One region of the Nocardioides sp. 616 genome, then DNA from elsewhere that is predicted to be linked to it. Evidence: predicted binding sites of a transcription regulator. Region 1 holds the regulator's gene; each other region holds the start of a gene.

Region 1 (7,275 bases):
CTCCACTCGCGTACGTCGGTGCCGACGGCGCCGCGGAAGTACTTGGTGGTGACGATCGTGGAGGCGTTCACGCTCCAGAAGTCGGGGAACTCCACGCCGCGCTGCTCGAAGACGGTCTCGCCGGTCTTCCAGTTGGTCTGGACGACGTCGCGGCGCTCCCAGGTGATGGCGTCGTAGGGGTGGGTGCCTTCGGTGCTGAAGACGCGTTGCATCTTCAGACCACCCTTGTTCACCGTCTCGGTCATGATTCTCCTCAGTCCCTGCTGCGTCGTTGCGTCGGTTTGTGCTGTGGTGCGCCCGGCACGCCGCTTCCCCACGACGTGCCGGGCAGTATCTGGTCAGCCCGTGGGCTGAGGTGCTGTGGCTGAGCGCTCCGCGCGCAGCCACTCGATCTCGTTGGCGAAGTCCTCTGCGCTCTCGAAGGCGCGGTAGACGGAGGCGAACCGCAGGTACGCCACCTCGTCCAGTTCCCGGAGCGGGCTCAGGATCGCGAGCCCGACCTCGTGGGCGGGCACCTCCGCGTATCCCTCGCTGCGCAGTGCGTCCTCGACCGCCTGCCCGAGGCAGGCGAGCTGGTCCTCGGTGACGGGCCGGCCCTTGCAGGCCTTGCGCACACCCTGGATCGCCTTCTCGCGGGTGAAGGGCTCGGTGGCACCGGAACGCTTGAGCACCATCAGCTGCATGAGCTCGACGGTGCTGAAGCGCTTGCCGCACTCCTGGCAGGTACGACGGCGGCGGATCTGGCCACCGTCGTCGGAGACGCGGGAGTCGAGCACCCGGGTGTCGGTGTGACGGCAGTAGGGGCAGTGCATGTCGGGTGTCTCCTCTCGGCCCGGTGTGGCGTCATCCGGGCACAGCAGTAAAACCCTGCTCTCAGGGTTAACGCCTGTGGATGACGGCCTGTTTCCTGTGGATGAAACTGTCTGTGCTGTGGGCGAACCACCCGGTCCCTGTGGACTAGATGTGGAGAACCACAACGGTGTAACTACTAGATGTAGTGGTAACCGTACGTCCCTGGCACAACGCTTGGCAAGCGGAACGGCTTTTCTGGGGCCACGGGTTTCCGGCGCCCGAGCGATGTCCGACAAACGTGCAGGTCAGACCTAATATCGGGTAGAAAAATCTGTCTGGACCGCTCGGGCGACGGGTCCCGACCCCGATGACCAGGCCTGACACAATGGCCGGCGTGGCGACGGGCAAGCGGGCAGGATCGAGACGAGCAACACCTTCCTCGACGCGTTCCGCGTCGTCCATCGACCCGAAGGTCGTGGGGTACGCCGGTGGGATCACCGCCTGCGTCGTGGCTTGGGGCTACCTGGTGTACGCCGCCATCGACTTCGGCAGCGCCGCCAGGTCGGGCAGCGGCGGCGGCTGGGCCATGTTGGTGCTCGCCTCCATCGGCGCCGCGGCCTGTCTCTTCGTGGGTCTGATGCTCGCCACTCGCCTCTCGTCAGCACTCGGCTTCAGCTCCTCGCCGAACACGCCGGCACCGAGCGACCCTGCGACGACCCCGACCGACACCATCGAGATGACTGCGGAGCCGCCGAAACCGGCCGCGCCTCGCCCGCCGGGTAGACGGCGGATCTCCCGCAGGTAGCGAATTCAAGGGGCGGGCTCAGCACGTGAGCCCGCCCCTCGTCTTCCCCTATCCACCGCTCGGGGTCGAAGCGAGCGATGGAAGCTATTCAGTTGTGGATCCATGGGGCTGCGCGGGCGCGCAGCACGGTCAGTCAGCGAGCGGGATGCGCAGCTTCTGACCCAGGGTCAGCATCCCGGAGTCGAGCGCGTTCAACCGCTTGATCTCCGACATCACGCTGGGCACGTCGCCGTCGGCGGCAATCTCCGACGCGATCCCCCACAGGGTGTCCCCCTGGCCCACCATCACGACCTCGGTGGGTGCCGGCGAACCAGCCTCGTCCGTCGCGACCGAGCGGGAACCGAAGAAGACCCCGAGGACCAGCACGGTCAGCAGGATCGCGGCCACCACGACCACTCGCCCACGACGCGTCAGGCGCACGCTCGAGGACCCCGACCCAGGACGGGCCGCCACAGGCAGGTCACGACCGAAGCGAAGCTCGCGGGTGGGGTTCAGCGTCATGGTGCTCATGGGGACCTCCGGGGGAAGTGGTCAGCCGGTTGGCTTGTGTTGATCTCATGTCTAGTGGTCTCCGCCGACAGTCCTGATCTGCGGACTGCGAGGAGTCGATCAGACGTTCGATCGAACACATGTACGAAGTTAGAGCACATGTTCGAATGAATCAAGCATCTGTGCGAACAAGTGTTCGACCGTGTCGCGGCTGCGAGGTTCGCCGGTCCTTACGCGCTGAGCGCGGATCCTCCGCGAAAGGGAGGAAAATGCACCACGAAACCCGACATTGCCTAGCGATTACGCCGATGTCATCAGTTTGAGGCATGCAACTGTCTAGGCGGCCCCCCTAGCGTCTCCCGCATGCGAGACACGCTGACCACGCCGATGGCGATCATCGAGGCAGACCTCGAAGCTCTCCAACAGGCCATGTCCCTCTCCCCCGTCTTCCAGACCACTCACGAGCCGGACGCGATCCTGTACTGGTCGCACCTGCCTCTTCCGGCGGGCAACGTGATCACGCACGCGCGCATCTCGGCGCGTGACGTGCCGACCCGCGTCCCGGCACTCCTGGGCCCCTACCTCGAGCGCGGACTCCCGTTCCGGTGGGTCACCACCCCCAAGACGACCACCCCTGCGCTGGAGGCGACCCTGGCGCAGGCCGGGATGGTGCCTCGCGAGAACCCGGCGATGCACCTCGCGCTGCAGGAGACCGTCGATCCCGGGACCCCGGACGACGTCTACATCGACGTCGCCTGGCCCGACCACCTCGAACCTGTCAGCTCCATCCTGTTCTCCGGCTTCGGCCTACCCCGAGGCACTGAGGCCGAGCACCTGCAGTTCCTCGACACCCTCGACCCTGCCGACACCCAGTTCTTCATCGCCCGGAGCCTGGTCACCGGCGAACCGCTGGGCGCCAGCACCATGCACCGCCGCGGCACCAGCGTGATGCTGGCCAACGTCAGCACCAGCGAGCACGCCCGGGGCCGGGGCGTCGCGAAGGCCCTGTGCGCCACCATGCTCAACCGCGCCGCGCACACCGAGGCCCGGACCGCCACGGTGCTCGCCAACGACGAGGGCTACCAGGTGTACGTCGACCTGGGCTTCCGCACCAAGTTCAACGTGGTGACCTGGGAGTGGCACCCGCAGACCTGAGGCAACACGCCGTTCGAACACATGTTTGAACTCCGGTCCGGCGACGACTACGGTGAGACCACCGAGATCGCACCACACCAGGAGGACACCGGATGGCCAACCCGCGCGAGACCAAGGGCAAGGTTGTGGCCCTGCCCGACGGCCCTCCCGACGCCACCGGCCTCACCCCGCGGCAACAGCGGGTGCTCTCCACCATCAAGGACGCGATCGAGCAGCGTGGGTACCCGCCGAGCATGCGCGAGATCGGCCAAGCGGTCGGCCTCACCAGCTCCAGCAGCGTGGCCCACCAGCTCAAGGTGCTGGAGGAGAAGGGCTTCCTCAAGCGCGACCCCAACCGGCCCCGGGCGCTCGAGGTGTTCCTGCCCGAGGTGATGGCGGCCCGTCGCGCCATGAGCAGCGATGAGGAGACGATCTTCGACCCCACCGGTGTCGGCGACGCCGCGCCGGCCGCCCGCTACGTGCCGGTCGTCGGTCGGATCGCCGCCGGTGGTCCGATCCTGGCCGAGGAGCGCGTCGAGGACGTCTTCCCGCTCCCGCAGCAGCTGGTGGGCGACGGCACGCTGTTCCTCCTCGAGGTCTCCGGTGACTCGATGATCGACGCCGCGATCTGCAACGGCGACTACGTCGTGATCCGGCAGCAGCCCGAAGCCTCCAACGGCGAGATCGTCGCCGCCATGATCGACGGTGAGGCCACGGTCAAGACGTTCCAGCGCAAGGACGGCCAGGTCTGGCTGCTCCCCCACAACGACGCCTACGAGCCGATCGACGGGACCCACGCCACCATCCTGGGCAAGGTCACCGCGGTCCTGCGCCGCGTCTGAGCAAGGGGTCGTCGCCACTCCGGAGACGAGGCGGCGGGTCGTGTAATCTCACGGCGGTGCGACGAAGCCGACGAGATGCCGAACCCGCCGCCCTCTCCTCCGAGCAGTTCCGCACCAAGCCTGACGACCGGTTCAAGCTGACCGACGAGAGCCAGGCCCTCCTCAAGGAGCTGGACCGCCACAGCGGCGCGTCCAGTCGCCTCTCCCCGTTGAGCTACAACCTCACCATCGGCCATCAGCACCGGTTCATCTGGTTCCGGGTGGCCAAGGTCGCCACCCGCACGATCCGCCACCACTTCACCACCCATGAGGTGCCCCTGGACGTGGACCACGCGATGCGGATCCGCTACCCCATCGACGTGTTCGGGGACTACTTCAAGTTCGCCTTCGTCCGCGACCCGTTGGACCGGTTCGTCTCGGCCTGGCACAACAAGGTCGTGGACATGAACTACTTCCACTTCGACGAGGCCACGCACCGCAAGATGCAGGACGTCGAGGAGTTCGCCCGCTGGGTGGCCGCCCAGGACCTCGGCCAGGTGCCGGGCACCGACCAGCACCTCGCGCTGCAGACCCGGCTCATCGACCTCAGCCAGGTCGACTTCGTGGGACGACTGGAGACCTTCGACGAGGACTTCGCCGAGGTCTGCCGCCGCATCGGCGCACCGGCGGTGCCGACGGTGGCCCAGAACCAGACCGGCTCCCCTGGCAGCACCCGCGAGGTCTCCGACTCGCTGCGGAGCCTGGTCGAGACGATGTACCGGCGGGACTACCAGATCCTCGGCTACTGAGCTGAGTCGCCGGCCAGCCGGGTCAGCGCCTTGCGCACCACCTGCGGGTCGGTCGTGGTCCACATCGGCGGCAGGCTCGCCTTGAGGAAGCCGCCGTACCGCGCGGTGGCCAACCGGGGGTCCAGCACCGCGACCACGCCGCGGTCGGTGGTGGTGCGGATCAGCCGCCCCGCACCCTGGGCCAGCAGCAGTGCGGCGTGGGTCGCCGCGACCTGCATGAACCCGTTGCCCCCGGCCTTGTCTGCCGCGCGCTGCCGAGCACTCATCAGTGGGTCGTCGGGCCGCGGGAACGGGATGCGGTCGATCAGCACCAGCTGGCAGGTCTCCCCGGGCACGTCGAGGCCCTGCCAGAGGCTGAGAGTGCCGAAGAGGATCGTGTGCGGGTCCTCGACGAACTGTCGCGCCAGCTCCGGCAGCTGCGCCTCGCCCTGGGCCAGGGTGGTCAGGTGCGGCAGCCGCTCGCGCACCGCCTCGGCGGCGGTCTCGGCGGCCCGCCGTGAGGAGAACAAGCCCAGCGTGCGCCCCTCGGCTGCGTCGATCAGCTCCACGATCTCGTCGAGCTGGGCCTTGCCCAGCCCGTCGCGTCCCGGCGGCGGCAGGTGGCGGGCGACGTACAGGATGCCCTGGCGGCCATAGTCGAACGGCGACCCCACGTCGAGACCCTGCCACGGCAGGGCGCCGTCGGCCTCGACCTCGGGCGCACCGGTGTCGATCCGCTCGGACGGCTTGAGCCCGACGCTGCCGGCGACCGTGTTGAAGTCGCCCCCCAGCATCAGCGTGGCCGAGGTGAAGACCACGGTCTTGTCGGTCAGCAGCCGGTCCCGCATCTGGCCCCACACCTGCAGCGGCGCGATCGCCAGCCGAGCGGGGATCCGGTCCCGCGCCTCGTTGAGCCACATCACGTCGGAGTCCTTGCCCGCCGCCATCCGCTCGGCGGTCGCGAAGACCTCCTGGGCCATGCCCTTGGCCTGCGTGCGGGCAGCGTCCACGTCGCCGCCCTCCTCCTTGCCGAAGGCCGAGGCCAGGGCCCGCGCCGCGTCGCGCACCAGCACCAGGGCGTCGGAGAGCTGGTCGGTGCGCTGGTCGATCCGGCCCGGGGGCGTCATCGCCAGCGCGTCCGCCAGCGCGTCCGCCGCGTCCGCCAGGTCGTCGGCGGGACTGTTGGCGCCGCCCCGGTCCGCGACGTACTTGTTGGCCCGACGCGCGGCCCGCTCCACGTCGTTGACCGCCAGCTCGTCCGTCGCGGCCTGGGTGACCCGGGCGGTGAGCTCGTGGGCCTCGTCGATCACCACCACGTCGTAGTCGGGGATCATCGGGACCCCCTCGATGGCGTCGATGGCCAGCAAGGAGTGGTTGGTGACGATCAGGTGCGACTTGTGTGCCTTCTCCTTGGCGCGCTCGGCGAAGCACTCGGCGGCGAAGGCGCAGCGCGCGGCGCCGAGGCACTCGCGGTGGTTGACGCTGACCTGGCGCCACAGGCGGTCGTTGTGCCGCGGCGCGTTGTCCCGTTCGCCGGTGCCGCCGTTCTCGACCTCCTCCTCGGCCCAGGCCCGCAGCTTGAGCACCTCGGCGCCCATCGTGCCCTCGGGCACGTCCACCAGGACGCCCTGGTCGTCCGGGACGCCCTCGCGGATGCGGTGCAGGCAGGCGTAGTTCGAACGCCCCTTGAGCACGGCGTACGAGGCGTCCAGGCGGTCGCCGACCGCCTCCACCAGGCGTGGGATGTCCCGCTCGACCAGCTGGTGCTGCAGCGCCAGGGTGGCGGTGGCCACCACGACGCGCTGCCCGTGCAGCAGGCTCGGGACCAGGTAGGCCAGCGACTTCCCGGTGCCGGTGCCGGCCTGGACCAGCAGGTGCCGGCCGTCGTGCATGGCCGTGGAGACGGCCTGCGCCATCTGCACCTGCCCCGCCCGCTCCTGGCCACCGAGCGCGGTGACCGCAGCGCCGAGCACCTCGGTCACGCGGGAGGTGTCGTGGGGCTCCTTCTCAGCGGGGACATCAGGCACCCGAGCACACTATCCCTGCCTGCCGACAGCTCAGATGACGGCGCCGGAGTCGTCGGGCGCGCGCTCGGCGCGCACCTTCTTCTCCTTGCTCATCGGCCACTTCTCCTGCAGGTAGGTGACCATCGGGGTGGCGGTGAAGACCGAGCTGTAGGTACCGACGATCAGACCCACCAGCAGGGCGATGGCGAAGTCCTGCAGGGAGTCGCCACCGAGCACCGCCAGGGCCCCGAGGATGAACATCGTGCCCAGGCCGGTGTTGACCGTGCGCGGCAGCGTCTCGATGGCCGCCTTGTTGGCCATCTCCGTGAACTTCTCGCCCGGCTTGGAGCCGTGCCAACGCTCGCGCACCCGGTCGAACACGACCACGGTGTCGTTGACGGAGAGACCGATGATGGTCATCGCAGCCGCCAGGAAGATGC
Region 2 (7,275 bases), on a different contig from region 1:
AAGGGTCGCAACGTCGTGCTTGAGAAGAAGTGGGGCGCCCCCACCATCACGAACGACGGCGTGTCCATCGCCAAGGAGATCGAGCTGGAGGACCCGTACGAGAAGATCGGGGCCGAGCTCGTCAAGGAAGTTGCCAAGAAGACCGACGACGTCGCCGGTGACGGCACGACGACCGCCACGGTCCTGGCCCAGGCGATGGTCCGCGAGGGCCTGCGCAACGTGGCCGCGGGTGCCAACCCGATGGGTCTCAAGCGCGGCATCGAGGCCGCTGTCGACGCTGTGTCCGCACAGCTGCTCGCCATGGCCAAGGACGTCGAGACCAAGGAGCAGATCGCCTCGACCGCGAGCATCTCCGCTGCTGACACCACCGTCGGCGAGATCATCGCCGAGGCGATGGACAAGGTCGGCAAGGAAGGCGTCATCACCGTCGAGGAGTCGAACACGTTCGGCCTCGACCTTGAGCTGACCGAGGGCATGCGGTTCGACAAGGGCTACATCTCGGCCTACTTCGTCACCGACCCCGAGCGCATGGAGACCGTGCTGGAGGACCCCTACATCCTCATCGCCAACTCCAAGGTCAGCAACGTCAAGGACCTGCTGCCCCTGCTCGAGAAGGTCATGCAGTCCGGCAAGCCGCTGGTCATCATCGCCGAGGACGTCGACGGCGAGGCCCTGTCCACGCTGGTCGTGAACAAGATCCGTGGCACCTTCAAGTCCGTCGCCGTCAAGGCCCCGGGCTTCGGTGACCGCCGCAAGGCCATGCTGCAGGACATCGCCATCCTCACCGGTGGCCAGGTCATCTCCGAGGAGGTCGGCCTCAAGCTGGAGTCGGCCGGCATCGAGCTGCTGGGCCAGGCCCGCAAGGTCGTCATCACCAAGGACGAGACCACCATCGTCGAGGGCTCCGGTGACACCGCCCAGATCGAGGGCCGGGTCAACCAGATCCGCGCCGAGATCGACAAGTCGGACTCCGACTACGACCGCGAGAAGCTGCAGGAGCGCCTGGCCAAGCTGGCCGGCGGTGTCGCGGTGATCAAGGTCGGCGCGGCCACCGAGGTCGAGCTCAAGGAGCGCAAGCACCGCATCGAGGACGCCGTTCGCAACGCGAAGGCTGCCGTCGAGGAGGGCATCGTCGCCGGTGGTGGCGTGGCGCTGGTCCAGGCCGGTGCCGAGGCGTTCACCAAGCTCGAGCTGGTCGGCGACGAGGCCACGGGCGCCAACATCGTCCGGGTCGCCATCGAGGCCCCGCTCAAGCAGATCGCGATCAACGCTGGTCTCGAGGGTGGCGTCGTGGCGGAGAAGGTGCGCAACCTGACCCCCGGCCACGGCCTGAACGCCGCGAACGGCGAGTACGTCGACATGATCGCCGAGGGCATCATCGACCCGGCGAAGGTGACCCGCTCGGCACTGCAGAACGCCGCGTCGATCGCCGCCCTGTTCCTGACCACCGAGGCCGTCGTGGCCGACAAGCCGGAGAAGGCTGCCCCGATGGGCGGCGACCCCACCGGCGGCATGGGTGGCATGGACTTCTGATCCGCCTGCAACACCGCACCACAGCACGACCCAGCAGGGCCTCGGTCTCACGACCGGGGCCCTGTCGGGCATCTCGGTCGCTACGCGCCTGTGACAGGTGAATGTCGGCTGCCCGACGAGCTACGTCCTTCCGGCCCGCTGCGCTGACTGGCAGGGTTGGGGGATGACCCGCCTCGCGGCTTGGCCCCGGACTCCGATGCCGGCACTCGCACTGGTGCTGGTGCTGGTGCTGGTGGTCGGGACGGCAGGAGCGTGCACCGACGACGCCGAGAAGGCACGTCGTACGCCACCGCAGACGGCCACGCCCTCCGCCTCGGCATCAGAGGCGAGCCCCAGGACCGAGCCGTCGGCGGCAGCCGAGCGGCTGCCCGCGGTTACCTCGCCGTACTCCCTAACGGCGCTGATGGCCGAGGAGTTCAGCAGCGAGCGACCACGCCGCACCCGCACGGTGCTCGAGAACGAGGCGTACACCGAGCACGAGGTGCTCTACCGCAGCGGCGACGTCCGGGTCTCCGGGGTGCTGCTGGTGCCGAAGGGCCCGGGGCCCTTCCCGGCGGTGGTGCTCAACCACGGCTACATCGAGCCGTCGATCTACGTCTCGGGCCAGGGGCTCTCGCGTGAGCAGACGCACCTGGCCCGCGCCGGCTTCGTGGTGCTGCACACCGACTACCGCGGCCACGCCGCCTCGGACCCCGCCAGCGACCTGGACCGGGAGACGCGGCTGGGCTACACCCGCGACGCCATCAACGCCGTGCACGCCCTGCGCGAGGAGCCCAGCGTCGACCCGGACCGGATCGCAATGCTGGGCCGCTCCATGGGCGGCGGCGTCACCATGAACGCGCTCGTCGCCCAGCCCGGGCTGGTCAAGGCGGCCGTCATCTATGCCTCCGTCAGCTCCGACTACCTCGACAACCTGCGCCGGTGGACGCTGCCCGAGCGCCCCGAGAGCGCGCAGCAGCTGTTCCGCCGGTTCGGCTCGCCGCGGCAGCGTCCCGGGTTCTACGAGGGGCTGTCTGCCCGCACCTACTTCGACCGGATCACCGAGCCGGTGCTCGCCCACCACGGCACCCTTGACGAGTCCTGCCCGCTGCCGTGGGCACGCACCACGCAGCGGCTGATGACGCAGGCCGGGGTGGACAGCACCCTGCAGCTCTACGAGGGCGAGCAGCACGCCTTCGGGCCGCGGTGGCTGGACTCCATGCGGCTCACGGTGCGTTTCCTGCGCCGCGAACTGAGCGCCTGACCCCCTCAGGAGGCCGAGGGTGACGGCTCGACGTTGAGTCGGCGCATCACCGGGGTCGCCAGGACGCCGTGCACCAGGACGGAGGCGAGGACGGTGAAGCTCACCGTGGACCACAGCCAGGGCTCCGCCAAGCCCTCGGTGTGGCCCGAGGCGTAGGCCAGGTAGTACAGCGAGCCCACGCCACGGACCCCGAAGAACGCGGCCGCCGCCCGCTCCGGGCGGGTCAGCGCGCCCTCCTTGCTCGGGTCGGGGGCACGCAGGCTGAGCGAGACCAGGCCGCTGACCGGACGGATCACGAAGATCAGGGCGAGGGCGATCAGCACGCTGCGCCAGTCCAGGTGGTCGAAGAGGCCCCGGGTCATGGCCATGCCCAGCACCAGCAGCACCATCAGGGTGAACAGCCGCTCCAGCCTCTCCACGACGTTGTGCATCGCCAGGTGGTAGTCGTGCCCGCGCTCGGCGGAACGGAAGGTCAACGCGCACGTGAAGACACCGAGGAACCCGTAGCCGCCGACCACCTCGGTCACGCCGTACGACGCGACGAGCGCGGCGACGGCCAGCAGCGACTCCCCCCGCTCCGCCATCCGCAGGGCGGGGCTGGCCGAGCGGAAGGCCAGGTGCGCCAGCGCCCAGCCCACGGCTATCCCGACGAGCACGCCCAGCACGATCTTGCCCACCAGGTACCACGCGACCCACTCCACCGCCCAGTCCGAGACCGCCCCGGTGGACAGCAGGATCGCGGCGTACACGAACGGAAAGGCCAGACCGTCGTTGAGGCCGGCCTCGGAGGTGATGGCGAACCTCAGCTCGTCGGTCTCGTCCACCTCGTGGTCCCCGATCTGGGGGCCGGCCACCTGGACGTCGGAGGCGAGCACCGGGTCGGTCGGGGAGAGCGCGCCGCCCAGTAGCAGGGCCGCGGCGGGCGCCAGGCCCACCGCCCACCCCAGCAGCGCGACGCCGGCGATGCACAGTGGCATCGCCAGCAGCAGGAGCCGCCAGGTCGGTGCCCACGCCCGGCGGGAGTCCTTCTCGAGCAGGCGCAGAGGCCGGTCGATGGCCAGTCCGACCCCCATCAGGGCGATCAGCACGGTGAGCTCGGTGACGTGCTCGATGACGGCCCGGTTCGCCACCGGGTCCAGCGGCAGCCCGTCGGGGAGCGGGGTCAGCCCGATGAGCATGCCGACACCCACGAGCACCATCGGAGCCGACACCGCCCACCGGTCCAGCAGCTCGGGCAGGACCACGGCCAGCAGCAGGCTGCCGCCCGCGACCACATAGACGAGGTCTGCGTTCATCTCGTACCTCTGCTCCCCGGGCTCCACGGACGGCCGCTTCCGGCTCGGGACGGCTGCCAGGGTGTACCCAGAATCCCCACGGCGCACGCGGCCAGAGATCCGCTCAGAACACGTGGCGGGGCCGGTACTGCACCGACATCCTCGGTCCGGCGTGAGCCTGCTTGGGCACCGCGTGCTCCCAGGTGCGCTGGCAGCTGCCGCCCATCACCACCAGGTCGCCGTGACCCATGGTGATCGACAGCGAGGCGCCCCCGCCGCGGGGCCGCAGCATCAGCCGTCGCGGGTCGCCGAGGGAGACGATGGCCACCATCGTGTCGCGGTCCCGGCCCCGGCCGATCCGGTCGCCGTGCCAGGCGACGGAGTCGTTGCCGTCGCGGTAGAAGCAGCAGCCCGCGGTGACGAACGGTTCGCCGAGCTCGGGCAGGTAGTGGGCGTCCAGGGCCTCCCTGGCCTCCACCAGCGCGGGGTGGGGGAGTGCTGCCCCGACGCCGTACATGTGGAGCAGGCGGGGCACGGCGACCACCCGGTCGTACATCGGGCGCTGCTCGGCGCGCCAGGGCACGTCGGTGCTCATCACGTCGAAGACCTCGTCGGCGCCCCCGAGCCAGGCGCGCTGCACGTCCACCCAGGCGCCGTGGCTCAGAGTCGTGCGCTCGGGGGAGAGCCAGGCGGGCCCGGGTGCCTCGGACGCGAAGAGAGTGGACTGGAAATCCATCCTCCGAGCCTATCGAACAGATGTTCGATCCGCCAAGGGCGCGCGGAAAGGTTTCCTGCTCGTTGGGCGATACCGGTGGCGGGAGGCTTGTCCGACGGTGGAGGGTATGGGCATGACTGCCCTCAGCTCGGTGCCTGCCCGGAGCCCTCTCGGCGACAGCAAGCCCGCGGCGCGGGTGCGCGACCTGGTCAAGACCTACGGCAGCGGGCAGGCCCAGGTCAAGGCCCTGGACGGGGTCAGCCTCGACATCGCGGCGGGGGAGTTCACCGCGGTGATGGGGCCCAGCGGCTCGGGCAAGTCCACGTTGATGCACTGCTGCGCGGCGCTGGACACCGGCACCTCGGGAGAGGTGTGGATCGGCGACAAGGAGCTCGGGCGGCTCGACGACTACCGGCTGACCAAGCTGCGGCGCGACGAGATCGGCTTCGTCTTCCAGTCCTTCAACCTGGTGCCCACCCTGACGGCCGAGGAGAACATCCTCCTGCCCCTGGCCATCGCGGGCCGCAAGCCCGACCGCCGCTGGTACCGCACGGTGATCAACACCGTGGGCCTGCGGGACCGGCTCAACCACAAGCCCAACGAGCTCTCCGGTGGCCAGCAGCAGCGGGTGGCGGTGGCCCGCGCGCTGGCCAGCCGCCCACGCATCGTGTTCGCCGACGAGCCCACGGGCAACCTGGACTCCCAGTCCGGGGGCGAGGTGCTCGACCTGCTGCGCCGCAGCGTCGACGAGTACGGCCAGACCATCGTGATGGTGACCCACGACCCCGTCGCCGCCTCCTACACCGACCGGGTGGTCTTCCTCGCCGACGGGCGCGTGGTCGACGAGCTGCGCGACCCCAGTCGCGAGCAGGTGCTGGCCATCATGACCGGCATGACTGCCCCCTCGCGCGCGACGGACTGAGCCCCCGTGCTCCGTGCCTCACTGAAGAGCCTGCTCGGGCGCAAGGTGCGCCTGATCATGAGCACCTTCGCCATCGTGCTCGGAGTAGCGTTCGTGGCCGGAACCCTGGTCTTCACCGACACCCTCAACCGCAGCTTCACGGCCTTGTTCGCCTCCACCGTGGGCGACGTCGTGGTCAGCCCTCAAGGCGACGGCGACGACTCGGGGCAGTCGAGCACCAAGACCATCCCCGGCAGCCTGGTCCGCACCCTGGCCGGCGTCAAGGGCGCCGCCCGCGCGGACGGCAACATCCTGGACCCTGCCGTCTTCGTGATCGACAAGAACAACAAGGTGCTAGGGGTGGCGGGCGCACCCGCCTTCGCCAGCAACTGGACCGGGGCCCCGGCAGGTCACGGACTCTCCGGTCTCACCCTGATCCAGGGGCGAGCCCCCCAGGGGCCAGACGAGATCATCATGGAGGCCTCCACCGCCCAGCGGGCGGGCTACTTCCTCAACGAGGAGGTGCGCCTGGTCACCAGCGAGGACGAGCCGCTGCTCACCCCCACGCTGGTGGGCATCACGGACTTCGTGGACGGGGGGTCGTTCAACGGCGCCACCTGGGTCGCCTTCGACACCCCGACCGCGCAGAACCTCTTCATGGGCGGACGCGACCGTTTCAACGACGCCTGGGTGACTGCGGCGGACGGGGTCTCCCAGGAGCGGCTGCGGGACCGCGTGGCCAAGGTGCTCCCGGAGCGGGTGCGGGCCCGGACCGGTGACGAGGCGGCGGACGAGGGCTCGAACGCGCTGCTGGAGGGGATCGGCTTCCTCACCACCTTCCTGCTGATCTTCGCCGGCATCTCCCTGGTCGTGGGCGCCTTCCTGATCGTCAACACGTTCTCGATCCTGGTCGCCCAGCGCAGCCGGGAGCTCGCGCTGCTGCGTGCCCTCGGCGCCTCGAAGCGGCAGGTCACCGGGTCGGTGCTGCTGGAGGCCTTGGTGCTGGGGCTGCTCGGTGCCACCTTGGGCCTGGGCCTGGGAGTGCTGATGGCGATGGCCATCCAGGCCCTGTTCGGCACCCTGGGCCTGGACCTGTCGGGGCAGGAGCTGGTCTTCCGCTCCCGGACGGTCGTGGCGGCCTACGCCATCGGCGTCCTGGTCACGATGGCAGCCGCCTGGATGCCGGCCCGGCGCACCACCATGATCGCTCCGGTCCAGGCGCTGCGCGACGACGTCGCGATGCCGGAGTCCTCGCTGCACCAGCGCTTCGTCTTCGGCCTGGTGCTGACCGGTACGGGCGGGGCGGCCCTGGCCCTGGGGCTGTTCGGAGGCGTCTACCAGGCGGGCTGGTACATCGGCGGCGGGGTGCTGGGCATCCTGCTCGGCGTCGCAGCCGCCAGCCCCGTGCTCAGCCAGCCGTTCCTCACCGGTGCCCGCAGCTTCCTGGCCATGGTCTTCGGGGCGGTGGGCAACCTCGCGGGGCAGAACTCCCTGCGCAACCCTCGACGCACCACCGCGACGGCATCCGCCCTGATGATCGGGATGGCGCTGGCCGGCACGATGTCCATCGTGGGCGACTCGGCCAAGGCGAGCGTCAACGAGACGATCG
Region 3 (7,275 bases), on a different contig from region 1:
GCGCTGCGCGCCGAGGCGACACGCTGGCCCGAGGTCACCGGTCACGACCGGCTGGTCAGCGCGCTGACCGACCTGCGCAACCGCGGGGTAGCGGTCCGGGCCGGGGTGGCCGACCGTGCCGCGGCGGGACGAGGCCTCGACCCCGGTGAGCTGCGCGGCGTCCTGTGGTTCACCCACCCCGACGTGTGGCACTCCCTGGACCACGGGGTGCTCGAGGTCACCCTGTCCCACCCCGACCTCACCGACGCGGTGCCGGGCGACGACCTGCTGTCCGGGGTGCTGCGGGTGCTGGCGCGCCACCAGGTGCCGGCGGCCTTCGAGCGCGGCCGGCTGCTGCTCTCGGTGACCTGGCAGGCGCGGCCGTGACCGCAGCGCCCACGATCGGGGTGTTCGCCCTCCAGGGCGACGTGCGCGAGCACGTGGCCACCCTGGGGTCCCTCGGCGTCCACGCGATGCGGGTACGCCGCCCCGAGGAGCTGGCGGCCTGCCACGGCCTGGTGCTCCCGGGAGGGGAGTCGACGACGATGGCGAAGCTCGCGGTGACCTTCGGCCTGATGGATCCGCTGCGCGCGCGGATCGCGGAGGGGATGCCCGTCCTCGGCACCTGCGCGGGGATGATCCTGCTCGCCGACCGGATCGAGGCGGGCACCCGCGACCAGGTGAGCATCGGCGGGCTCGACGTCACCGTGCGGCGCAACGCCTTCGGGCGCCAAGCCGAGAGCTTCGAGCAGGACCTGGACCTCGCGGGGCTCGCGGACCCGGTCCACGCGGTCTTCATCCGGGCTCCCTGGGTGGAGCAGGCCGGCCCCGCGGTCGAGGTGCTGGCCCGGGTGCAAACGGCCCCCGACGCGAGCCGGGACACCGTGGGTAGGATCGTGGCCGTCCGGCAGGGTTCGGTGCTGGCCACGTCGTTCCACCCCGAGGTGGGTGGCGACGGGCGCGTCCACGGATTGTTCGTGGACGCGGTGCGCCGGGCTTGACCCCGCAGACCATCGCAGCGAGCAGAAGAGGGACTGATGTCTGGCCACTCCAAATGGGCGACCACCAAGCACAAGAAGGCGGCCGTCGATGCCAAGCGCGGCAAGCTGTTCGCCAAGCTGATCAAGAACATCGAGGTCGCGGCGAAGATGGGCGGCGGCGACCTCTCCGGCAACCCCACGCTCTACGACGCGGTCCAGAAGGCGAAGAAGTCCTCGGTCCCCAACGACAACATCGACCGCGCCGTCAAGCGCGGCTCCGGTGCCGAGGCGGGCGGCGCGGAGTACTCCACGATCATGTACGAGGTCTACGGCCCCCAGGGCGTCGCCCTCCTGGTCGAGTGCCTGACCGACAACCGCAACCGCGCCGCGATGGAGGTCCGCACCGCGGTCACCCGCAACGGCGGCACGATGGCCGATCCGGGCTCGGTCTCGCGGCTGTTCACCCGCAAGGGCGTGGTGACGGTGCCCAAGAGCCAGGAGTCCCGTGAGGTGACCGAGGACGACCTGCTGGAGGCGACGCTGGACGCCGGGGCCGAGGACGTGAACGACCTGGACGAGTCTTTCCAGGTGCAGTCCGAGGCGACCGACGTGGTGCAGGTGCGCACGGCACTGCAGGCGGCGGGCATCGACTACGACTCCGCGGACGTGGAGTTCGTGGCGAGCCTGGAGATCCCGGTGGACGCCGAGGCTGCCCCCAAGGTCTTCAAGCTGGTCGACGCGCTGGAGGACCTCGACGACGTGCAGAACGTGTTCACCAACGTGGACGTGCCCGACGAGGTGCTGGCCGAGCTCGAGGACTGAGGCCTCCACCCCGCGCGTGTCGCGGGGTGATCGGTCCCTCGTCGGGGGATAGCGTGTCGTGCGAACACACGTTCGACGAAAAAGGTGGCTCATGCGTGTCCTGGGGATTGACCCCGGCCTGACCCGGTGCGGAATCGGCATGGTCGAGGGCGAGGTCGGCCGGCCGCTGAGCCTGATCGACGTCAACGTGATCCGCACCAGTGCCGACCAGCCCGTGGCGCTGCGCCTGGTCACCATCGAGAAGGGCATCGACGCCTGGCTCGACGAGTACGCGCCGGACGCCGTCGCCGTCGAGCGGGTCTTCGCCCGCTCCGACTCCAGCACCATCATGGGCACTGCCCAGGCCAGCGGCATCGCGCTGGTCGCGGCGGCTCGCCGGGGTCTCCCGGTGGCCCTCCACACTCCCAGCGAGGTCAAGGCGGCGGTCTCGGGCAGCGGTCGCGCCGACAAGGCCCAGGTGGGCGCCATGGTGACGCGCATCCTGCGGCTGAGCGCCCCGCCCAAGCCGGCGGACGCCGCCGACGCGCTGGCCCTGGCCATCACCCACATCTGGCGCGGCGGCGCCCAGTCCCGCCTGGAGGAGGCGGTGGCCAGGCAGGCCGCCCGCGTCCGCTCTGTCACGACGACCTCCACGACGACCTCCAGGAGCCTGCGTTGATCGCCTTCGTCCGCGGCCGGGTCGCCGCCGTCACGCCACTGTCCGCGGTCCTGGAGGTGGGGGGCGTCGGCCTGGAGCTGATGTGCACCCCGGGCACCCTGGCCACCCTGCGCCCCGGCCACGAGTCCACGCTGCCCACCTCCATGGTGGTGCGCGAGGACTCCATGACGTTGTTCGGCTTCCTCGACGACGACGAGAAGGGCTGCTTCGAGCTGGTCCAGACGGCCTCCGGCGTGGGCCCGAAGGTCGCCCAGGCCATGCTGGCGGTGCTGACCCCGGACGACCTGCGCCGCGCGATCTCCTCCGACGACGTCAAGACGCTGACGCGGGTGCCGGGCATCGGTCAGAAGGGCGCGCAGCGGATCATCCTCGAGCTCCGGGACCGCATCGGCGCGCCCACGGGCTCCGGCGCGACGACGGGCGGCGTCAGCGCGGCCCAGCCCTGGCGGGACCAGGTCCACCAGGGCCTGCTCGGCCTCGGCTGGTCGGCCAAGGAGGCCGACAAGGCCGTCGAGGCGGTCTCCGACGAGGCCGGCGCCCAGCCCGACGTGGGACGCCTCATGCGAGCCGCCCTCCAGACGCTGAGCAAGGCCTGAGGTGGACCCCGAGGAGTTGCTGGCCGCCAGCGAGGAGCGGCACCTGCAGTCGCTGACTGCCGCCGAGGCCGAGGGTGACGAGCGCACCATCGAGGCGGCGCTGCGTCCCCGCACCCTGGACGAGGTGGTCGGGCAGACCCGCGTGCGGGACCAGCTCGGCCTGGTGCTGGAGGCGGCGCGGCAGCGGGGCCGGGCACCTGACCACGTGCTGCTCTCGGGACCGCCCGGCTTGGGCAAGACCACGCTGGCGATGATCATCGCGGCGGAGATGTCCACACCACTGCGGCTCACCAGCGGACCGGCGATCACCCACGCCGGGGACCTGGCCGCCATCCTGAGCGGGGTCAACGAGGGCGATGTCCTCTTCGTGGACGAGATCCACCGCATGTCCCGGCCCGCCGAGGAGATGCTCTACATGGCCATGGAGGACTTCCGGGTCGACGTGATCATCGGGAAGGGGCCCGGCGCGACGGCGATCCCGCTGGAGATCCCGCCGTTCACCCTGGTGGGAGCCACCACCCGGGCCGGGCTGCTGCCCGGGCCGCTGCGCGACCGGTTCGGGTTCACCGCGCACCTGGAGTTCTACGAGCCCCACGAGCTCGACCTGATCGTGCACCGCTCCGCCGGGCTGCTCGGGGTGAACCTGACCGAGGGTGGCTCGGCGGAGATCGCGTCCCGCTCCCGCGGCACCCCGCGGATCGCCAACCGGCTGCTGCGCCGGGTGCGCGACTACGCCCAGGTCCGCGCCGACGGGGTGCTCTCGCGCGAGGTGGCCCGGGTCGCCCTGGAGCTCTACGAGGTCGACGAGCTGGGCCTGGACCGGTTGGACCGCGCCGTGATCGACGTGCTCTGCCGGCGCTTCGCCGGAGGTCCGGTAGGGCTCTCCACCCTGGCTGTGGCCGTGGGGGAGGAGCGCGAGACCGTGGAGGAGGTGGCCGAGCCCTTCCTGGTGCGCAACGGCTTCCTGGCCCGGACCCCGCGCGGGCGGGTCGCGACCGCGGCCGCCTGGGTGCACCTCGGTCTCACCCCGCCCGCCGGTGACGGCCAGGACGAGGTGCTGTTCGACGAGTGACCCCTGCGTAGACTCGTGCTTCGTGGCCGGCCTGGAGGTCGGCCTCCCTGTCACCAAGTTTCGAAGAGGGTTGAGCACGTTGGAGCAGTACGTCTCGTGGCTGTCACTGGCAGCGATCGCCTTGGTCTTCTGGCTGCTGATCGTGCGTCCCGCGTCGCGTCGGCAGAAGGCGATCGCGGGCCTGCAGTCCCAGCTCAAGCCCGGTGACCGGGTGCTGCTGAGCTCTGGCATCTTCGCCACGCTCAGCGCCGTGCAGGACGACCGGGTCTCGGCGGAGATCGCACCGGGCGTTGTCGTCTCGGTGGCTCGTGGTGCGGTGGCAGCGGTCGAGTCGCCCAGCACCGGCACCGGCACCGGCACCGAGCCGACCACCCCAGAGGTGTGAGCGTCGTGGAGACCCCGGAGGTGCTGCGCGCCCGTGGCGCCCTGGACAAGCTCGTCGTCGACGTCCAGGACTTCCCCACGCCGGGCGTGGTCTTCAAGGACATCACCCCGGTGCTGGCCGACCACGCCGCCTTCGAGGCGGTCGTGGTCGCCCTGGCGCAGGCCGGACGGGACGCGGACGGCCGGCCGGTCGTCGACAAGGTCGTGGGCATGGAGGCCCGGGGCTTCATCCTCGCCGCCCCGGTCGCGCTCGCCCTGGGCGCGGGGTTCGTGCCGGTGCGCAAGGCGGGCAAGCTGCCCCGCGGGGCGCACGCCGAGTCCTTCGCCCTGGAGTACGGCGAGGCCACCCTGGAGCTGCACCACGACGCCGTGGCGCCGGGTGACCGGGTGCTGCTGGTCGACGACGTGCTGGCCACCGGCGGCACGGCGGCCGCCACCCGCCGACTGGTGGAGACGTGCGGTGGCATCGTGACCGGTCTGGCGGTGCTCATGGAGATCGCCTTCCTGGAGGGACGGGGCCTGGTCAGCGACCTTCCCTGCACCGCCCTGCTGACCATCTGAGCCGTGACTAGACTGGTGCGATGACCGAGGAAAGCGCCCAGGCCCCCGAGCAGGAGCGCGCCTCGGAGGTCCCGGTGTCGGCGCGCTCGATGCGGGCCCGCCTGGCCCGGATCGGCACCCGCACCAGCCAGGCCGGCAACCCGGTGCTGGAGCCGCTGTTCCGTGCGGTGCGCGCCAACCACCCCAAGGCGGACCTGGCGCTGCTGGAGCGGGCCTACCTGGTGGCCGAGCAGAAGCACGGCACCCAGATGCGCAAGAGCGGTGATCCCTACATCACCCACCCGCTGGCGGTCGCCACGATCCTGGCCGACATCGGCATGACCGAGCCGACCCTGGTCGCGGCCCTGCTGCACGACACGGTCGAGGACACGCCGTACACGCTGGACGAGCTGCGCGCGGAGTTCGGTGACGAGGTCGCGGTGCTCGTCGACGGGGTCACCAAGCTCGACAAGGTCAAGTACGGCGACGCCGCGCAGGCCGAGACGATCCGCAAGATGATCGTGGCGATGGCCCGCGACATCCGCGTGCTGGTCATCAAGCTCGCCGACCGGTTGCACAACATGCGCACGCTGCGCTACGTCCCGCAGGCCAGCCAGGAGCGGACCGCCCGCGAGACCCTGGACATCTACGCGCCGCTGGCCCACCGGCTGGGCATGAACACCCTCAAGTGGGAGCTTGAGGACCTGGCGTTCGCCACCCTGCACCCCAAGATCTACGACGAGATCGTGCGGATGGTCGCCGAGCGGGCGCCGTCCCGCGACCAGTTCCTGGCCCAGGTCATCGACCAGGTCAAGGACGACCTGAAGGACTCGCGGATCAAGGCCAAGGTCAGCGGCCGGCCCAAGCACTACTACTCGATCTACCAGAAGATGATCGTGGGTGGCCGGGAGTTCTCCGACATCTACGACCTGGTGGGCATCCGCGTCCTGGTCGAGGAGGACCGCGAGTGCTACTCCGTCCTCGGGGTGCTGCACTCGCGCTGGAACCCGGTCCTGGGGCGGTTCAAGGACTACGTGGCGATGCCGAAGTTCAACATGTACCAGTCGCTGCACACCACGGTGATCGGCCCGGCCGGCAAGCCGGTGGAGGTGCAGATCCGCACCTTCGCGATGCACCGGCGCGCGGAGTACGGCGTCGCGGCCCACTGGAAGTACAAGGAGGACACCCGCAACGGGGTGGACACCGACCGCGCCGGCGACATGGACGACATGGCCTGGCTGCGTCAGCTCATGGACTGGCAGAGCGACGTCGAGGATCCGGGCGAGTTCCTGGAGTCGCTGCGCTTCGAGATGAACCGCGCGGAGGTCTACGTCTTCACCCCGCGCGGGGACGTGATCGCCCTGCCCGCGGCGGCCACCCCGGTCGACTTCGCCTACGCGGTGCACACCGAGGTCGGCCACCGCACGATCGGGGCCCGGGTCAACGGACGCCTGGTGCCGCTGGAGTCCCCGTTGGACAACGGCGACGTGGTCGAGGTCTTCACCTCCAAGGCCGCCACCGCCGGACCGTCGCTGGACTGGCTCAACTTCGTCAAGTCGCCGCGGGCCCGCTCCAAGATCCGGCAGTGGTTCACCAAGGAGCGGCGCGAGGAGGCCATCGAGCGGGGCAAGGACCAGATCGCCCGCCTGATGCGCAAGGAGGGCCTGCCGCTCAAGAGGCTGCTCTCGCACGAGTCCCTGACCCTGGCCGCTGTCCACTACCGGCTCCAGGACGTCTCCGCGCTGTACGCCGCCGTGGGGGAGGGCAACCTCTCCGCGCAGGCCGTCGTACGCAAGGTGATCGACCTGCACGGGGGCGACGACGGAGCGGCCGAGGACCTCGCCGAGGGCGTCACGATCACCGGGCGCAGGGGCCGGGGCAAGACGCCCACGGCCGGTGACAGCGGGGTGGTCGTGGAGGGCAGCGGCGACGTGCTGGTCAAGCTCGCCAAGTGCTGCACGCCGGTGCCGCCGGACCCGATCCTGGGCTTCGTGACCAAGGGCGGGGGAGTCTCGGTCCACCGCCGCGACTGCACCAACGCGACCAGCCTGCAGAGCCAGGCCGAGCGCCTGGTCGGGGTGGAGTGGGCGCCGACGGGCCAGTCCACGTTCCTGGTCAACATCCAGGTCGAGGCGCTGGACCGGGCGCGCCTGCTCTCCGACATCACGATGGCTCTGTCGGACACGCACGTGAACATCCTCAGCGCCACCCTGCAGACCACTCGGGACCGGGTCTCCAAGAGCC
Region 4 (7,275 bases), on a different contig from region 1:
TAGGAAGCCTCCTTCCAGCCCTGCTTCACCTCCAGGTACGGCGTGATCATGTCGCTCTTGACCGGCCCCGGGCGGAAGAGCGAGATGTCGGTGATGATCTCCTCGAAGGAGTCGATGCCCGACTTGCCGACGAGCTCGCGCTGCCCCGGCGACTCGATCTGGAAGATCCCCAGGGTCCGGGCCGAGCTGATCAGGTCGTAGGTCGCCCGGTCGTCGAAGGGCACCTGCGCCTCGTCGTCGAGATCCACCTCGACCTGGTCGAGACGGGCGATCTCGTCGACGGCGTGCGCCATGGCCGACTGCATCCGGATGCCCAGCACGTCGAGCTTGAGCAGGCCGAGGTCCTCCACGTCGTCCTTGTCGAACTGGCTCATCGGGAACCCGGCGTAGCTCGCCTCGACCGGTGTCCGGTCGAGCAGCGTCATGTCGGAGAGCAGCACTCCGCAGGGATGGACCGCGATGTGGCGCGGCAGTCCGTCGAGGCGTTCGACGAGACCGAACATCAGGTCCAGTCGCTCCTCCCCCAGCCCGCTGGCCCGCAGCTCAGGCAGGTCACGCAGCGCCATCCGGGCGTCCCTGGCGCGGATATGGGGAAATGCCTTGGCGATCGCGTCGACCTCGCCCGGCGGCATGCCCAGCGCGGCACCGACGTCGCGGACCGCGTGGCGCACCCGATAGGTCTCCATCATCGACACGCACACGCAGCGCTCCCCGCCGTAGCGGTCGAGGATCGCCCGGTAGACCTCGAGGCGTCGGGCCGACTCCACGTCGACGTCGATGTCGGGCAGCGACTGTCGCAGCGGGGAGAGGAAGCGTTCCATCAGCAGGTTGTGGCGCAGCGGGTCGACGCCGGAGACGCCCAGGAGGTAGTTGACCAGGCTCCCGGCCCCGGACCCCCGGGCCGCGCACCGCACCCCCATCTCGCGGATCAGGTCGGTGACGTCGCTGACGGTGAGGAAGTAGGGGGCATAGCCCAGGGACCCGATGACTGTGAGCTCGTCGTCGAGACGCTTCCAGATCCGCTGCCGCGGCGCGTTGCCGTAGCGGGCGCCGATGGCAGCCTCGCACCGGGTCCGCAGGAGGGCATCGGCAGCCGGAGAGCCTGCCTGCCCGGTGGCGCCACGAGCCGTCTCCAGCTCCGGGAAGTGGATCTCGCCGATCCCCAGGTCGGCCCGGGGGTCCAGGGCGCACCGCTCTGCCACCTGGCGGGTCATCGCCAGCAGCTGATCGGCCTGCCGAGGGCCGAGCCCGGCGAGCCGGCAGATCTCCTCGGCGACCTCGGCCATCTGCCGGCCCGACTTCAAGAAGCCCTCGGCGTTGTCACGGTCCACGTGACGACGGTCCAGGGCGACCAGCCGCCTGGCGGCGTCGAGGACGTCGACTGTCGGGGCATCCAGCCGGTCGGCGTAGCGCACCGCGTTGGTGAGCACCGCCCCGAGACCGAGGTCGCGGGATCCGGCCGCCATCCGGGCCGCGTACGGAGCGCTGCCCGGCCCCCACCCGTCCGGGCCGCTGCCCACCCGGTGAGAGACCAGCTCGACGAGGAGGCTCTCGCGCGGCACGCAGGTCAGCCAGGAGTCCACCACCGCCCGCGCCAGGTCCTCACGGCGCCGGGCCAGGGCAGCTCCGAGCGAGGACGTCGGTCCCAGCAGCACCACCACGTCGCCGCTCATCAGATAGGGCGCCAGCAGCTCCAGGGTCGCCACCGGCCGTCCCCGCTCGCCGGCGAGGTGGACCGCCGAGACCAGCCGGCACACCTTCGCCCACCCGGCCCGCCCCTGGGCCAGCAGCGTGACCCGGGGCAGCCGGTCCTCACGGAACGCTCCCCCGCGCACCGGGCCTCGGCTCGGCGGCACCGGCCGCGTCCCCCGCCTGGGTCCGGCACCCATCTCGCACGCGGGGTCCATGGCGAGGTCCACCCCCAGGACCGGACGGATCCCGGCCCTGCTGCAGGCCTTGGCGAACTTCACCGCCCCGTAGGTGCCGTCCCGGTCGGTGAGCGCCAGCAGGTCCATCCTGTGCTCGGCTGCACGCTCCACCAGGGCATCCGGGTGCGAGGCGCCGTACTGGAGGGAGTAGCCCGACGCCACGTGGAGATGGGTGAAGGGATCAGGCGACACCGGTCCAACCACCCGGTCCCGTCGCGACCACGAGCCTCTGCTGCCCCACGGAGGTGTGCGGCACGAGCCCCAGACAGGACTCCACGACACCCAGGAAGCGGTCGGCGTCCCGGACCAGGTCATCGGCCTCCCGCTCGGTGACGGCACGGCTCGAGCCTGCCTCCGCGGCAGCCCGCTTCCCGGCTCCCGCAGCGAAGAAGGCTGCCCACTCGGAGAGCTCGGGGGTGACCTCGGCCAGCAGCACCCAGGCGTTCTTCTGGCGCCGTCGCGAAGGCGTCGGATGGGCGCGGGCCGCCAGCAGGGCCGCGGCAGCGCGCAGCGCCGCCACGTGGGCACACGCATAACGGGTGGGAACGTCCCGGGCGACCATCGCCTCCTGGAGGGACTGGGCCGCGCGGGCGAGGTAGGAGTGGGTGGTCGCGGGCAACAGGTGCGGGTTGGGCACCGTCATCGTCGTCACCTCAGTCCACGCATCCGACGAGCTGCCAGCGGCCGGCCGTCCCGTCGAAGGAGAGGTCGAAGACCCCACCCGCCGGAGCATCGTCGCGAGCCAGACCCCGCCCCGCCTCGACCCGCCACATCTCCCGCTCCACCAGCAGGTCGGCCCCACCGGTGCCGAGCGGCTCGTCGTCCCCCACCACGGCCCGGGCGCCCGAGGACTGCCACCACGGTGTCGTCTCCACCCAGTGGGCCACCACCGAGCGCACCTTCCACAGCCGGCCACGCCACAGGAACTGCTCCGGCGAATCGGGGTCGCCCCCGGGCACCAGCCCCTGCCGAACCTCCACGGGATCGTCGTAACGCCTCATGACTCCTCCTCCCGTTCGAACATTTGTTCGAACAAGGAAAAGGTACACCTCACCACCGACACCGGGTCAATGGATCAACCGGCGCCGGCGGCGCGTGAGCTCAGCTCTCGCGGAAGTAGCGGCTGGTGTCCTTGTGGAAGAGGAAGAACAGCAACAGCAGGCACAGGACGATCATCAGGACCGCCATCACCACGAACAGCGTCGGAATGCCGCTGGCCACGCACAGCACCGCCAGGAAGACGCCGAACACTGCGATCACCGCCAGCGAGAGCCGCGCCCAGGTGAACCCCTCGACGAAGAAGGCGACCAGCACCCCGACCAGCATCGAGAAGACCACGAACGAGGTGATCGCGACCGGGACGAACGCCGGGACCGTCAGGGTCTCGCGCACCGCGTCCAGGCCGCCCTCCTGAAGGATCACCCGCGCCCCGCTGTTGCCCTCGGCCCAGGAGGTCAGCAGGTCATCGGAGAAGACCCAGGTCAGCACGGTGATCACGCCCGCGGTCAGGACCAGCGCCAGCGCGACGAGGGTGACCCGGTTGACCGAGGCAGGCCGGACGATCATGAGTGGTTCTCCCAGGTGGACGAGGTGCGGCGCGGAAAGAGCGTGGACGGCGGCTGGCGCCATCCCTGACCAGGATCGCAGGACGGCAGCCGGGCACCGGCGGCGACAAGGCGTTTGGCCAGAGCCGCGCCGCAACGGTACCGGCGAGGTGATCGCCGGCGATCCCGTGGGGCCGGGCAGGATGGTGGCCGAGGACCTGCAGACCCGACGAACGAGAGCTCGAGGTGGAGACGATGGAGATCTGGCTCAACCCCGCCTGCAGCAAGTGCCGGGCCGCAGTCGCCGAGCTGGACGCGGCCGGGGTCGACTACACGGTGCGCCGCTATCTCGAGGACGTGCCCGGGGTGGAGGAGCTCGCCGAGGTGGTGGCCCGGCTCGGCGTCGAGCCCTGGCACCTGGCCCGCCCCGCGGAGAGCCGAGAGGCGGGGATCGACCTGCCCCGGGACCCCGAGCACCGGCAGGAGTGGCTAGCCGCCCTCGCGGCCCATCCCCGGGCGATCCAGCGTCCCATCCTCACCGCGAGGGACGGGACCACCGTCGTCGGCCGCGACGCCGACTCCCTGGTCCGGGTGATCGCCGCCGAGTGACCAGCCCAGCCGCGGCGCCTCCGAGAGGTCGGGACTAGCCTCTCGCCATGCGCGTGGTGGTGATCGGGGGCGGCTTCGGCGGCCTGGCCAGCGCCGCCCGGCTCGCCAAGCTCGGCCACGAGGTCACCCTGCTGGAACGCTCGCAGAGCCTCGGCGGCGCCTTGTCCTGGACCGCCGAGGCCGACTATCGCTGGGACTCGGGCCCCTCGACGACCCTGGTGCCCGCCGTGGTCCGCGACCTGTTCCGCAAGTCCGGCCGCCCCCTGGAGCGGGAGCTGGAGCTGGTCCCGGTCGAGGTGATCCGTGAGCACCGGTTCACGGACGGGACCTCGGTGCGGCTTCCGGGCGGCTCCCGGGCCCGACAGAAGGCCGCCTTCGACGCGCTCGGCGCCGGCCTCGGTGCGGCCTGGACGGCGTACGTCGACACCCTCGGCGAGGAGTGGGAGCTGCTGCGGCGCGACTACCTCGAGCGCCCGTGGGACCCCGCACTGGCCCGCCGCGAGACCCGGGACCTCCTCGAGGGCCGGGAGAGCCTGCGCCACAGGCTCCGCAAGGCGCTTCCGGACCCACGCCTGCGACTGGTGGCCGGCCACCCCCTCGCCATGGACGGCCACGACCTTCGCCGGGTGCCGGCGTGGCTGGGCACCGTGTCGTACCTGGAGCAGAAGTTCGGCGCCTGGACCGTCCCCGGAGGGCTGGCCCAGCTCGGCGAGGCCCTGGCGCACCGCCTCCAGACGCGCCGGGTGCAGGTTCTCCTCGGGACCCGGGCCGAGGACCTGGTGGTGCGCGCCGGACGAGCGGTGGCGGTGGTCACCGCGGCCGGCGAGGTGGACGCCGACGCGGTGGTCTGCGCCGTGGACCCGCACCGGCTCCCGGCGCTGCGAGCGCACGTGTCCAGGACCAGGCCCCTGACTCCGGGCCCGGTCTCCTACCTCGGCCTGACCGGCGAGGTACCGGACCTGCCCGCCGAGGTGGTGCTGCACGGCGACGTCCCGCTGGTGCTGCGCACGGGCGGGACCGCACCCCCCGGCGGGACCGCCTGGACGGTGCACGGCCGGGTCCCGTCCTCCGGCGACCTGCTGGCCACCCTGGCCGGTCACGGTCTCGACGTGCGTGGACAGGTCGCCGTACGCGTCGACCGCACCCCCGGACAGCTGCTCGAGCAGTGGGGCGGCTCCCCGCTGGGCGTCGCGTGGCAGGGACGCGGCACGGTGCGTCGCAGGCTCGGTCCCCGGACCCCCGTGCCCGGCGTGTACGCCGCGGGCGCCCACGCCACTCCCGGGTCCGGCCTGCCCTTCGTCGGGCTCTCGGCCGCCCTGGTCGCCCAGACCATCGGTCCCGCCTGAGCAGCCCGCCCTGAGCAGCCCGCCCGACCTACAGCAGCTGCCAGGTCACGGTGACTGCGGCGTCCAGCATCGACTCCCCCGGCTGGAGCCCAGCACTCGCCTCGTCCATGCGAGCGCTCCCTGGACTCCTCGGGAGCCCGTCCTCCAGCACGAGCACGTCACCCAGCCCCGCTCCGGCGAGCCCGGCCAGGTGCGCGGCCCGCTTCCTGGCATCGGCATAGGCGCTCTCCCGCGCCGCCGTGGCGGCCGGCCCGGGATCGGTGACCTCCAGAGCCACGGCCTCGATCCGCAGCGCGTCCCCGACCTCTGCGGCCAGCCCCACCACCAGGGCGGAGGCCGAGGGCAGGTTGGGACAGCGGATCCGGAGCCGGTGGGAGGCCTCGAAGCCGTCCGGGGTCCCGTCGGGGCCGGTCGTGGCCCACATCTGCAGCCCCGCGCTCGCGACGTCGGCCTCCCGGCCACCGGCCCCGGTCACGAACCCTCGGGCCACGGCCACGATGCCGCTCACCGCGGCGTCGACGCCGGCCACGGCCTCGGCCACGGTGGACGCCCGGTGGACGCCGACCACCGTGACCACGGCGGAGTCCGGGACCGCCGGTGCGGACCCGTGACCCGTGACCGTGACCGTGCGCTGCATGCGGCGAGACTAGCCAGCGCGAGGCTCACACGGGAATGCGCAGCGCCGCCCAGATCTCCCGGGTCGCCCGGGACCGGTTCAGGGTGTAGAAGTGCAGCCCCGGGGCACCCCCGGCCAGCAGCTCCGCGCACATCTCGGTGGCGATCCGGACACCTTCGGCGCGCAGCGCCGCCGGGTCGTCCTGGTGGGGCAGCAGCCGATCCTCGGTCTCCCCGGGAATGGCACGGCCCGACATCTCGGCCATCCGGCGCATCGAGGCGATGCCCAGGATCGGCATCACCCCCGGGATGATCGGGAAGTCCACGCCGGCGGCGCGGGCGCGCTCGACCAGACCGAAGTAGTCCGAGGCCCGCAGCACCATGTCGGTGATCGCGAACTCCGCCCCCGCGTCGTACTTGGCGCGCAGGGCACGGACGTCCGCCTCGAGGCTCTCGGCGTCGCGGTGCCCCTCGGGGAAGGCCGCGACCCCGACCGAGACCTCGGCCGCGGACCTGATGAAGGAGACGAGCTCGCTGGCGTAGCGCACTCCCCCCTCGGTCTGCACCCACGGGGTCCCCGGCCCGGCGGGCGGGTCGCCCCGCAGGGCCAGGACATTGCGCACCCCGGCGGCGACGAGGTCGTCCAGGATCTGGCCGATCTCCGCGCAGGTGTGCCCCACGCACGTCAGGTGCGCCATCGGCAGCAGGCTGGTCTCGCGTGCGATGCGACCGGTGATCGCCACCGTGCGGTCGCGGGTGCTGCCGCCGGCCCCGTAGGTGACCGAGACGAAGGTGGGCCGGAGCTTCTCCAGCTCCCGGATCGAGTCCCACAGCACCCGCTCGCCGGCCTCGTCCTTGGGTGGGAAGAACTCGAAGGAGAAGGAGTGGTCACCGCGGCTCACGAGGTCACCGATGCCAGGTACGGGGGCGGGACTCATGCGCCGAATCCTAGGGACGGACCACCTCTCCCCCCGGGGATGTCCACTGGCTAGTCTTCATGACTGTGTCCGCGCCGTCGCACGACCTCATCTCCTCCGGCTGGGACCCAGCGGCCTTCCGCAGCTCGGTCCAGGACGCGCTGGACGAGTTCCTCAGCGAGCAGGCCGACCGGCTGGCACCCCTGGGCCCGGACGCCGCGCGACTGCTCGAGGAGGCCAGAGCGGCGATGACCGGGGGCAAGCGCTTCCGGGCCGCGTTCTGCTGGTGGGGATACCGGGCGGTGCAGCCCAGGGT

Evidence for each region. Region 1 encodes LexA, which represses DNA repair genes until DNA is damaged. Its sites were predicted from a motif close to TCGAACANNTGTTCGA; they were not measured.
Region 2: C5H89_RS04535 (alpha-ketoglutarate-dependent dioxygenase AlkB) is a predicted target of LexA. The motif match lies at 4,799-4,814, and genes of this name have one in related genera.
Region 3: ruvC (crossover junction endodeoxyribonuclease RuvC) is a predicted target of LexA. The motif match lies at 1,842-1,857, and genes of this name have one in related genera.
Region 4: C5H89_RS12575 (DUF6504 family protein) is a predicted target of LexA. The motif match lies at 2,945-2,960, and genes of this name have one in related genera.

What each region holds. Positions count from the first base shown of each region.
Region 1 is NZ_POAG01000010.1:73,935-81,209, forward strand. It holds gene C5H89_RS02270 (vitamin B12-dependent ribonucleotide reductase) at 1-317, opposite strand, end outside; gene nrdR (transcriptional regulator NrdR) at 339-812, opposite strand; gene C5H89_RS19445 (hypothetical protein) at 1,312-1,440, opposite strand; gene C5H89_RS02285 (LysM peptidoglycan-binding domain-containing protein) at 1,727-2,107, opposite strand; gene C5H89_RS02290 (GNAT family N-acetyltransferase) at 2,450-3,241, shown strand; gene lexA (transcriptional repressor LexA) at 3,334-4,062, shown strand; gene C5H89_RS02300 (sulfotransferase family 2 domain-containing protein) at 4,119-4,850, shown strand; gene C5H89_RS02305 (ATP-dependent DNA helicase) at 4,844-6,856, opposite strand; gene secD (protein translocase subunit SecD) at 6,887-7,275, opposite strand, start outside.
Region 2 is NZ_POAG01000012.1:3,951-11,225, forward strand. It holds gene groL (chaperonin GroEL) at 1-1,533, shown strand, start outside; gene C5H89_RS04525 (alpha/beta fold hydrolase) at 1,697-2,776, shown strand; gene C5H89_RS04530 (cation:proton antiporter) at 2,782-4,071, opposite strand; gene C5H89_RS04535 (alpha-ketoglutarate-dependent dioxygenase AlkB) at 4,175-4,786, opposite strand; gene C5H89_RS04540 (ABC transporter ATP-binding protein) at 4,899-5,687, shown strand; gene C5H89_RS04545 (ABC transporter permease) at 5,694-7,275, shown strand, end outside.
Region 3 is NZ_POAG01000017.1:488,491-495,765, reverse strand. It holds gene C5H89_RS08810 (hypothetical protein) at 1-366, shown strand, start outside; gene pdxT (pyridoxal 5'-phosphate synthase glutaminase subunit PdxT) at 363-980, shown strand; gene C5H89_RS08800 (YebC/PmpR family DNA-binding transcriptional regulator) at 1,017-1,781, shown strand; gene ruvC (crossover junction endodeoxyribonuclease RuvC) at 1,882-2,439, shown strand; gene ruvA (Holliday junction branch migration protein RuvA) at 2,436-3,035, shown strand; gene ruvB (Holliday junction branch migration DNA helicase RuvB) at 3,037-4,107, shown strand; gene yajC (preprotein translocase subunit YajC) at 4,187-4,492, shown strand; gene C5H89_RS08775 (adenine phosphoribosyltransferase) at 4,513-5,052, shown strand; gene C5H89_RS08770 (bifunctional (p)ppGpp synthetase/guanosine-3',5'-bis(diphosphate) 3'-pyrophosphohydrolase) at 5,142-7,275, shown strand, end outside.
Region 4 is NZ_POAG01000019.1:271,219-278,493, reverse strand. It holds partial or broken gene C5H89_RS12585 (DNA polymerase III subunit alpha) at 1-2,120, opposite strand, end outside; gene C5H89_RS12580 (SAV_6107 family HEPN domain-containing protein) at 2,110-2,571, opposite strand; gene C5H89_RS12575 (DUF6504 family protein) at 2,582-2,929, opposite strand; gene C5H89_RS12570 (hypothetical protein) at 3,030-3,494, opposite strand; gene C5H89_RS12565 (ArsC/Spx/MgsR family protein) at 3,728-4,081, shown strand; gene C5H89_RS12560 (NAD(P)/FAD-dependent oxidoreductase) at 4,129-5,427, shown strand; gene C5H89_RS12555 (SIMPL domain-containing protein) at 5,456-6,064, opposite strand; gene metF (methylenetetrahydrofolate reductase [NAD(P)H]) at 6,090-6,980, opposite strand; gene C5H89_RS12545 (polyprenyl synthetase family protein) at 7,040-7,275, shown strand, end outside.